Regions from separate parts of the Anaeromicrobium sediminis genome, predicted to be linked through region 2. Evidence: riboswitches for the same ligand, from Rfam matches in the RefSeq annotation. Region 2 holds a riboswitch; each other region holds the start of a gene.

Region 1 (3,291 bases), on a different contig from region 2:
GGGAACGTGACTTAGGTGCATATCTAAGTATTCACAATTACCATTATTTGTAGAGTTTCTTAAACTCTCGTTAGTTTGGTAAGGAAGTCTTTTATTTAATAAATTATTTTTTGCCAATATACCATCTAATTCTTCACCTACAGAGGCACCCGTATACAAATTGATTTTAATATTTTCACCCGTTTCTTTTACTAAGTCTGCCAATGCCATAGGTACTGCTTTAGGATATCCAGAAGGAGTAAAACCACTTGTGGCCACATTCATTCCGTCTTTAATTAACATAGCAGCTTCCTTAGGGGAACAGACCCTATCTAGTAAATCTTTATTTCTAATTCTATCTAAACACATAACATATCCTCCTAAAATTTTAATATTGTAGAATCAATAGGTCGTTTCAATTAAGGTCTATTTTATATAACAGTTCTTTGTAATAAAATGGTGAATATTATCATTCCAAATAGAGCAAAGGGATAACTGGCCCCATAGCCTGTTGCCACATAATCACTATCAGATGAATCGATAGCTGCCCCAAGTCCAGGCGTACTTGTCATTCCTCCGCATATTGCACCTGATAGCATAATCCAATTTATTTTAAGGACATATCGTCCTATTAAGAATCCAATAAGAACTGCAAACAAAGAACATAAAAGGGCAACAAATAGTAAGATAAATCCCTCACCCCTAATATTAGTTAAAGTAGAATAACCATATCTAAGGCCTACAATAGATAAAAATATGGATAGGGTTAGATCTCTTATGGCACTTAGAATTTTAGTGTCCATTCTAAAATTCATGAAACCTATTTTTCCTATATGGCCTAGTAGTAGGGCAGAGACTAATACTCCACCTGTAGAGCCTAAACTAAAATAATTGATTGCAGGTCCTAAATAAATTTTTATTTGTCCTATAAAAAAACCTACTATACATACAAATAAAAAGGGCAGTATTTCAAAATTAAGATTGTCTAAATCTATCTTTTCTTTTTCATTATCCATTTCACGTATGAAAGAAATTTTCTCCTTTTCAACGTCAATTTTAAATATTATAGGTAAAAGCTGCATAGAGAATATAACTACTATTACTCCAGGAATATAGCCAACTGCATATCCAAGGCCTACCATGGATTCTGTACCTTTTCCTAAAGCTGAAACGGATTCAAGGGCGGCAGCTAATCCAGGAGAGCTTGTTAATGCACCCACATAAACACCAGATAATGCAAAAATATTTATATTTTTATTTAAAAGAGAAACAATATAACAGCTAAGGGCTCCTGTAAGGGTAATTAGGAAACCTAGTAGCATAAATTTAAAACCATATTTTTTTACTACCTTACCTATATCTGTGGAAGCTAAAAGACCTACAGATGCAATGAAGCAGATTAGGGTAAATAAAAATAATTCCTTTGGAACTAATCCATTTGAAAGTATTTTTTGTGCATAAGCAGGCATTGATGAATCATTAGTATATGGAATTACATATTTCTTGTAAGTAAACCATCCAATAAAGAGTCCTGTGAACAATCCACCTGAATTGCCTAGTTTGATTCTCTTGTATTGAAATTTACCTATAATTAGACCCGATATGACAGACATAAATATTAGTACAAATGGATCCGTGACGAATTTTACGTAATCAAAATTCATAAAAACATATCCTCCTTAATAAAATGAAATAAAAAAATCTCCCTTATCACAAGAGAGATTAGTTACAAATAGGTAGTGAAAATAGGCATGGCTATTTTACATAAGACCTTATCATAACACCTCCTCATCCTCGTGAGTAATTACGGCGTTTATCTTTATGGCAGGTCTCCTGACTTAAGATCATCATAAACCTATACCTTCCCATTTTTAAATAAAAACAGTGGTATAACATAGGTTTACTCCCTATTACAGTGGCGGGACCGTGTTGGATTTTCACCAAACTTCCCTTTTAAATTTTTAGCCTGTAATTAAAAGACTAAAAATACCATAAAGTTCCGTATAGAATTGTTTAAAGTGATTGTATAACAAGAAATATGAAAATGTCAACAAAGATTCAATATTTGTAATATTCTTTCTTATGGCACGAAAGTTGTCTTTTTGTGCTAAATTCTTGTAAGTGAGTAATTAGAAGTTATAAGAGGTGTTTTCATAAAAAGTAAAAACTTAAAAAGTTAGATAATTATCAAACATAAAGTGGAACATTAATTATAATATTTCATTTTTTATGTAGATTAAGTGTTCCATAGATAGGGCTTGTATCATATATATGTATTAACCAGTAAGGAGTGTGTTTGCATGTATTATGATTTTTCAGTGGATACAAGTGACAGAAAGAATTATTTTTATTTATATAAAGAGGATTCTATTAGAAAAGGCATATACTTAGGTCCCATAATTGGACAAGGGTATATGGGAGAAATATATGTGGAGTTTCATAAAGTTAAAGTTAAGGATAAAGTTAATGAAGAACTTTATTATTTAACATTAGATTGTTCAGATAAACTCATAAGTAAATATTTATTTATTAGTTCAGAGGTAAATGATGTATTTAATATAGGTCATAAAGTTAAAGTTAATCTTAAAGTTAATGATGAAGTTGAAATATACCTTTATTCTCATGATGGACTTAAAGTAAATGAGCATGTAGTTAAAGTTAAATTTAAAGTTCAACATGAAGATGAAAAGTTTTCATTAAAGTATAACTTTTGCCCTAATGCCCACAAGTAGGTTGAATAAGCCTTATGTGGGTATTATTTTGCTTAAAAGAGGAAAAATAAGAAAAAATTAGAATATAGAAAGTAACTATATAAAACAGAGGTGAAAGTATGAGACTAGAGGAAAGAATTACTGATCTTAAAGAGGACATAATTAAAAGTACCCAAGAAATAATTAGGATTAAAAGTGTAAAGGCAGAACCAGACGGGGACATGCCCTTTGGTAAAGGGGTAAATGATTGTTTAAATTATGCCCTTAGTTTATGTGAGAGTTTTGGATTTAAAACTAAGAATGTGGACAACTATGCAGGTTATGGGGAAATTGGTGAAGGTAGTGAAATGATAGGAATACTAGTTCACTTAGATGTGGTACCAGAAGGAGATAACTGGACATATCCTCCATATGAGGCTAAAATTCATGATGATAAAATCTATGGACGTGGAACTATAGATGACAAGGGGCCTGCCATAAGTGCCATATATGCCATGAAAGCCATTAAAGATAGTGGTATTCCACTGAATAAGAGAATTAGAATAATATTTGGTACAGATGAAGAAAGTGGATGGGAAGGAATTAACTATTATCTAGAAAG
Region 2 (3,291 bases):
ATGGTAGTCATTGTACCCTCTTCTAGTTGAAAATTAAGATTTCTAAGTGTTTCCTTTTCTCCATAGGAAAAGGATAAATTTTTAACTTGAAACATATAACTCCTCCTAATTCAAACTCTTATTCCTTGTGATGAATATGTAGATAAAAAATGGTCCTCCAAGTAAGGTAGTAAGTACTCCCACAGGTATTTCCACATTCATAAGAGCCCTAGACCCAGTATCTGCTAACAACAGTAGTTCTCCTCCCAAAAGAGCACCCAAAGGTAACAATACTCTATTGTCTGAACCTACAGTAAATCTTAACATGTGAGGAACTACAAGTCCTACAAATCCTATTATTCCACTTATGGATACACAAACTGCCGTTATTAAGGATCCACAGATTAAAAATATCTTTTTAACCTTTTTCGTGTCTATTCCAAGACTCCTAGCTTCCCTTTCACCTAGACACAGTAAGTTTAAATCCTTAGCGTAATACCAACATATGATTATACAGATACTTATAGTAAAAAAACCAATTTTCACATGTACCCAGCTTCTAGCAGCTAAACTACCCATGAGCCAATTGACTATGGCCGATACGTTTTCCCCAGCTAAACTTTTAATAAACTTAATTCCAGCTGAAAATATGGAACTAACTATTATTCCCGCTATTATTAGATTAGATCCACTTATGTATCCCTTAGTACGTGCTATGAATATTACTATAAATAGGGTGACAAAGGCTCCAATAAAAGAACTTATGGTTATAGGTACATAAATGTCATAAAATAAATTTATGTATATGGCCAAAGTGGCTCCAAGGGCCGCTCCTGATGAAACACCCATAGTATATGAATCTGCCAAAGGATTCATTAAAAGTGATTGAAACACTATTCCTGAAACAGCTAGACCTGCACCCACTACAATAGCAGTAAGAATTCTGGGTAAACGCACATCCCATATTATTTTCACATAAGAATTCTTTATTTCACTATACATTTCAGGATTTTTGATTATTTTCCCACCTATTACTTTAACTACATCTACGTATGTTATTTCTGCTCTTCCTAAATTTACACATAGTATCAATGTGACAATCAAAAGAATAAAAATAAACACTCCCACTATTTTGTTTCCATACTTTTTTGATTTTAACTCATTAATCAGCGACTCTTTCATCATTTCTCCTTACTTGCAATAAAAAAAGAGCTTTCTTCGAAGCTCTTGTTATATACACCATATTTATACAATGGAATTTTTTCCCATCATATTTTCTGTTGTATATTCCGTACTTTCCCTCCGAAAGTTGAATACTTCATACTAAACAAGGTCTCCTGGCTTGGCTTCATATTCATACCTTCCCTTCCCAGAATGCTCATTTTCCAGTGGTTATGAAGGTTTCATCTGCCTTACAGTAGCGGGGGCTGCAGTGGATTTTACCACTTTCCCTACGATTAATATGTTTAATTATTCACTTACACTTGGATTATATATTATTAATTTTTTAAAGTCAATAATTAAGCCTAATTAAAGTCCATTTTTTTTTAGGAGTTGCTAATTTACATGTTTTTTGCTAGAGTTATAAATGATAAATTTATATGTGAAGGACTGGTTAATATGATAAGAATACAAAATATTACCAAAAGCTTCCAAACTTTTAATGCAGTAGATCATCTCCATTTAAATATTGAAAAAGGTACTTTTGTAGGCCTTTTAGGTCCTAATGGAGCTGGTAAAACCACCTTAATAAAAATGTTAGTAGGTCTTTTGAAACCCACTTCTGGAGAAATACTAATTAAAGGTGAAAAAATGCATAGAGGAAATACTTCTTTAAAAAGCAAGATAGGTATAGTTCCCCAACATATTAATCTAGATAAGGAACTTACTGTGGAAGAAAACTTAATATTTGCAGCAAAGCTATACAAAATACCAAAGGAACAAATAAAGCCTCTAGTAGAGGATTTACTTGAATTTTCAGATCTTAAAGGCGTTCAAAATCGTATTACTAAAAAATTATCTGGAGGAATGAAAAGAAAACTAATGATTGCCAAATCATTAGTTAATGATCCTGAGATTTTATTTTTAGACGAACCTACTGTAGGTATTGATTTGAACAACAGAAGAAAGATTTGGGACATCCTAAAGAAAATGAAACACAAGGGCAAAACCATAATTTTAACAACCCACTACATGGAAGAAGCCGAATACTTGTGTGACAAAATAGGATTAATGGATAAAGGTAAGATATTCCATTACGATACAAATGACAACCTAAAAGAAAAAATTGGTAAATATACCATAGAATATTTTAGTGAAGATGATAAGACCATATATAAATACTTTTCTAATATTGTTAATGCACAGGAGTATGCTAAGGAACTAAGTTGTGATTATGTTCTTAGAAATACAAACTTAGAAGATGTATTCTTCAACTTTACAAATAGGAAGGTGTTATAGATGGAAATTTCAACAATACTTTGGAGAGAATTTAAATTCTTTCAAAAAAGAGTTTTTAAGATCACATCCCAATCTGTAGTGACACCCCTATTATATCTCTTGGCCTTTGGTTGGGGCCTAGGTTCTGATATTGTGATAGATGGTAATAACTACATGCACTATATTATCCCTGGTATTATAGCCATGTCTACTATGCACACTAGCTATAATGCCGTATCCATAAGGATTTCCGTTGCTAGGCTTCATGAAAAAAGCTTTGAAGATTATATGACTGCACCTGTTAATTTATCCTTTTTAACTTTAGGATATATTCTAGCAGGAGCATTAAGGGGACTTTACGCTGGTATGATAATTTTATTAATATCTTACTTATTTAAAGCCTATATTCATGTTAATCTTGCCTTTATTGCCATAGCAATGTTAAATAGTTTATTATTTGCAGCATTCGGATATTATGCTGCTATGGTTATAAACTCACACTATGATATGAACAGATTTACTAGTTTTATCATAACTCCCATGACGTTCATATGTGGTACTTTTTTCTCTTTAGATAAGATGCCACTAATAATAAAAAAGCTAATATATATATTACCTCTTACTCATACTATAAATTCATTAAGAGGTATTGCCTTAAGAAATACTTTTGATTATACATCAATATTTGTTCTTATATGTTACATTGTTGTATTTTACATACTTGGCGTACACGCAAGTCACAGAGAAATCTAATAAAGGGGGGACATGAGATAAGCAATTAGAGCTTATACTCGTATAAAAGATGGCAAAATTTTATGGAATTGGTACAGGACCAGGAGACAGTTCTTTAGTAACTATAAAGGCAGTTAAGAC
Region 3 (3,291 bases), on a different contig from region 2:
AATGGATAACCCCAAGAGTGTAATTACTCCTAAAAGTGCATTGGGCAAAATATGTTTAATAATTATTTCACTTTCTCTTATGCCCCTAGCTCTAGCACCTATCACGTAGTCTTGTGTGTATTCTTCCAATATAGCTGCCCTAATTTGTCTTATATACCTTCCCATCAAGGGGATTGATAAGGTCAAAGCTGGTAAAATTACACTTTTTAGAGAGTATTGATCTGTTATCTTAAACCAATGAAGCTTTACAACAAATATATAAATCAATATAAGCCCTAACCAAAAAGCTGGAATTGATATTCCTACAAAAGAAATTCCTCTTATAATATAATCTAATAGTTTATTCTTTTTAATCGCCGATAAGATACCTAAGGTTAGTGAAAAAGCAATCAAAAATAATAATGCAACAACTGCTAATCTTACAGTCATTGAAATTCTTTGTGATAAAATATCTGCAACTGATTCCCTAGTGGAGTAGGAATATCCCAAGTCCCCAGTTAGCAAATCCTTAAGCCAATTTCCATACTGAACTATAAAAGGATCATTCAGTCCCATTTCCTCCCTTGTCTTTTCTAGTAATTCTTTTGTAGGAATAATATCATGAGATGTAAGCATCATCTCAGCTGGATCACTAGGGCTAATATAGGTAAGACTAAAGGTCAAAAATGATGCCAAGAGCATAACAATTAAAAGTTGTAGAATTCTTCTAAATAAATAACTTTTCATAATATCAACCCACCACTTAATTATTTTCAATAATAAATACTTTATTTAATAACTGTTTTTTGTATAAAAAAAGAATCACACTTCTAGTAAGACTAAATAGTATAAATGCAAGCCATAAGCCATGATTTTTATACTCTGGTATAGCAGTAAAATATCCAGTAATAAATACTAGTAGTGATATAACCATTGAATTTCTAATAGGAGCCGTATAGGTACTCCCAGTGAAAATTCCATAATAGACCATTCCGATACCGATGACAAAAGGGAATACCGCTAACCATATAACATATTCCTTACATAGAGAAATAACATCCTCTAAATTTGTAAAGATACTTATAATATGATCTTTAAAAAGTATAATAAAAGCAGACAAAATTATGCTTAGTACTACCGTACACACATTTGAAATAGATATCACGTCTTTATATTCTTTTACATTATTCTCCCCAACACATTTACCAGCAAAAATACTTGAGGCATTAGACAGCCCATCATATATATAGGATATAATATATTGTATTTGATATAATACTGCATTAGCTGCCAGTATAACTGTTCCTAACTCAGTACCCTTAGCGATAAACATATTAGTCATGATTAAAAGGCAAACTGTTCTTATCATAAGGTCAGCATTCACCCCCATTATTTTTTTGATTGCAACCTTATCTAAAAGTTCACTTTTATAATTTAATATTTTAAACATGTTTATCTTTGTGGATATAATATAGTTTCCTATTATAAATCCATAAAACTGAGAAATAAGTGTAGCATAGGCTACGCCTGCTATACCCATCTTCAGAAACATTACAAAAACTATATCTAGGATAATGTTTAGAACATTTGTAGAAACTTGTAAAAACAATGTTTCCTTTACATATTTTCTTCCCATCAACCACCCTAGATTTACATATCCTATAAGGACACAGGGAGCACCCCAAATGAGTATCTTAAAATACGTAATAGCATGAATGACAACATCAGGTTCTGGATTATATATGTACATAGCTATATTTCTAATAAAAACTTGTAATATAATAAACACACTACTTATAATAAGTGCTATCAAAACGGGTCTAAAATAAGCATAATAACTATCTTTTTCATGCTGGCTACCTAGTGACTGTGCAGAAAATCCCGAAGTACTAACTCTTAAAAATCCAAATAGCCAATACAAGGTATTAAATATAACCGCTCCAATTGCAACTCCTCCAATGTATGATGGATGCTCTAGTCTGCCAATGACAGCCGTATCTACTGCCCCTAAAAGAGGTTGGGTTACAGTGGATATAATAAAAGGTATTGCCAGAGATAAATATTCTTTATAGTTCATAGATTTCCTCACAATTTATAATGTTATTTTTATTAGGCCTATAACCCTTAAGCACATTAAACCTAAGTTCTCAAAAAGCCTATTGATGTAAGTCTAAAATGTACTTTAGAATGGTTTTTAAAATCACCCTTTTTAGCTTTATATACTTAAGTTTCATCATGGTGATTTTCCATAAAGATAATTAGTGAAAATAATAAAGTCTCTTAGCAAACGCTAAGAGACTCTTTTCCCATCTAAAAAAGTAACTTTAAAATAACTAGACCGAAATTTATCCCCTTTCGTCTAACCTTATTATCATTTAAGGCAGGTCTCCTGACTTGTAGTTCAATCTCATTCTACCCTTCCCAGATATTTATCCAGTGGCGTTTTAGAATTCGTCCCTACTTACAGTGGTGGGTCCGTGTCGGATTTTCACCGACTTCCCTATTCTCCTTTTCTTACAAGGCACCTTAACATAAGTATTTAATTTTAGATATTATCAGAGTAGTCCTTCTAGAAGATTCATCTTTTAGAGTAATCCACCCAAATTCCTTTTTCATAAATTACTTTAATACATATTTAAATATTCCATTTATAATTATATAAATGTTATATCCAAAATGCAATAGAATTTATCTGTTCTCTTATTCAAATAATAAATCCTTATTCCATAGCCACCACTTAAGTACATCTGTACAGCTTTTAATTTAAACTCTTTTGAGTATTTATTTATCTTTTATTAATTTCTTGACTAAATTAATAAAAGATAGCATTGATTTTAATCAGTGCTACCTTTCTATCATACATAATATTCTCTAGAAGTTTGTTGTTAAATTACTTCTTTGTATCAATTATATTTTGTATTAGAGCTTTACATTTTCCACAATCAGTTCCTGCTCCTGTTACTTCTCCAACTTTTTCAACTGTATCTGCCCCATCTTTAACTGCATCAACTACGGCTTCCATAGAAACCATTTTGCACCCACAGGCTAATGCTAATATTTTTTTTATATCTTTAATACAATTACCGCAACCTGTTCCTGCTCCTGTAATTTCTTGTATTTCCTCTATAGTACGAGCACCACCAACCATTGCTTTCCTAATATCACCATAACTCACTTGTTTACAGTGGCAAATAATTCTATTTACAGGTATAAGAACAGCCGTTACATAAAGATCTCCATCAGTTCTCATAGAATGCATTGTTCCAGCAGGAGCAATAAATACATCTCCTACCTTTAACTCTACTTCCCCAT

Evidence for each region. Region 2 has a riboswitch for cobalamin ahead of CCE28_RS17460 (FecCD family ABC transporter permease). Riboswitches for the same ligand answer to the same signal wherever they lie in the genome.
Region 1: linked by a shared signal. The riboswitch ahead of CCE28_RS14210 (aspartate-alanine antiporter-like transporter) and the one ahead of CCE28_RS17460 (FecCD family ABC transporter permease) in region 2 are both predicted to bind cobalamin.
Region 3: linked by a shared signal. The riboswitch ahead of CCE28_RS07140 (MATE family efflux transporter) and the one ahead of CCE28_RS17460 (FecCD family ABC transporter permease) in region 2 are both predicted to bind cobalamin.

Annotation. Positions count from the first base shown of each region.
Region 1 covers NZ_NIBG01000013.1:44,936-48,226, reverse strand. The annotation lists gene CCE28_RS14215 (acetyl-CoA hydrolase/transferase family protein) at 1-348, opposite strand, end outside; gene CCE28_RS14210 (aspartate-alanine antiporter-like transporter) at 411-1,643, opposite strand; cobalamin riboswitch at 1,786-1,988, opposite strand; gene CCE28_RS14205 (hypothetical protein) at 2,280-2,711, shown strand; gene pepV (dipeptidase PepV) at 2,810-3,291, shown strand, end outside.
Region 2 covers NZ_NIBG01000021.1:22,862-26,152, reverse strand. The annotation lists gene CCE28_RS17465 (ABC transporter ATP-binding protein) at 1-95, opposite strand, end outside; gene CCE28_RS17460 (FecCD family ABC transporter permease) at 106-1,161, opposite strand; cobalamin riboswitch at 1,290-1,481, opposite strand; gene CCE28_RS17455 (ABC transporter ATP-binding protein) at 1,546-2,439, shown strand; gene CCE28_RS17450 (ABC transporter permease) at 2,440-3,171, shown strand; gene CCE28_RS17445 (cobalt-factor II C(20)-methyltransferase) at 3,221-3,291, shown strand, end outside.
Region 3 covers NZ_NIBG01000004.1:191,851-195,141, forward strand. The annotation lists gene nikB (nickel ABC transporter permease) at 1-726, opposite strand, end outside; gene CCE28_RS07140 (MATE family efflux transporter) at 743-2,056, opposite strand; cobalamin riboswitch at 2,342-2,523, opposite strand; gene CCE28_RS07145 ((2Fe-2S)-binding protein) at 2,870-3,291, opposite strand, start outside.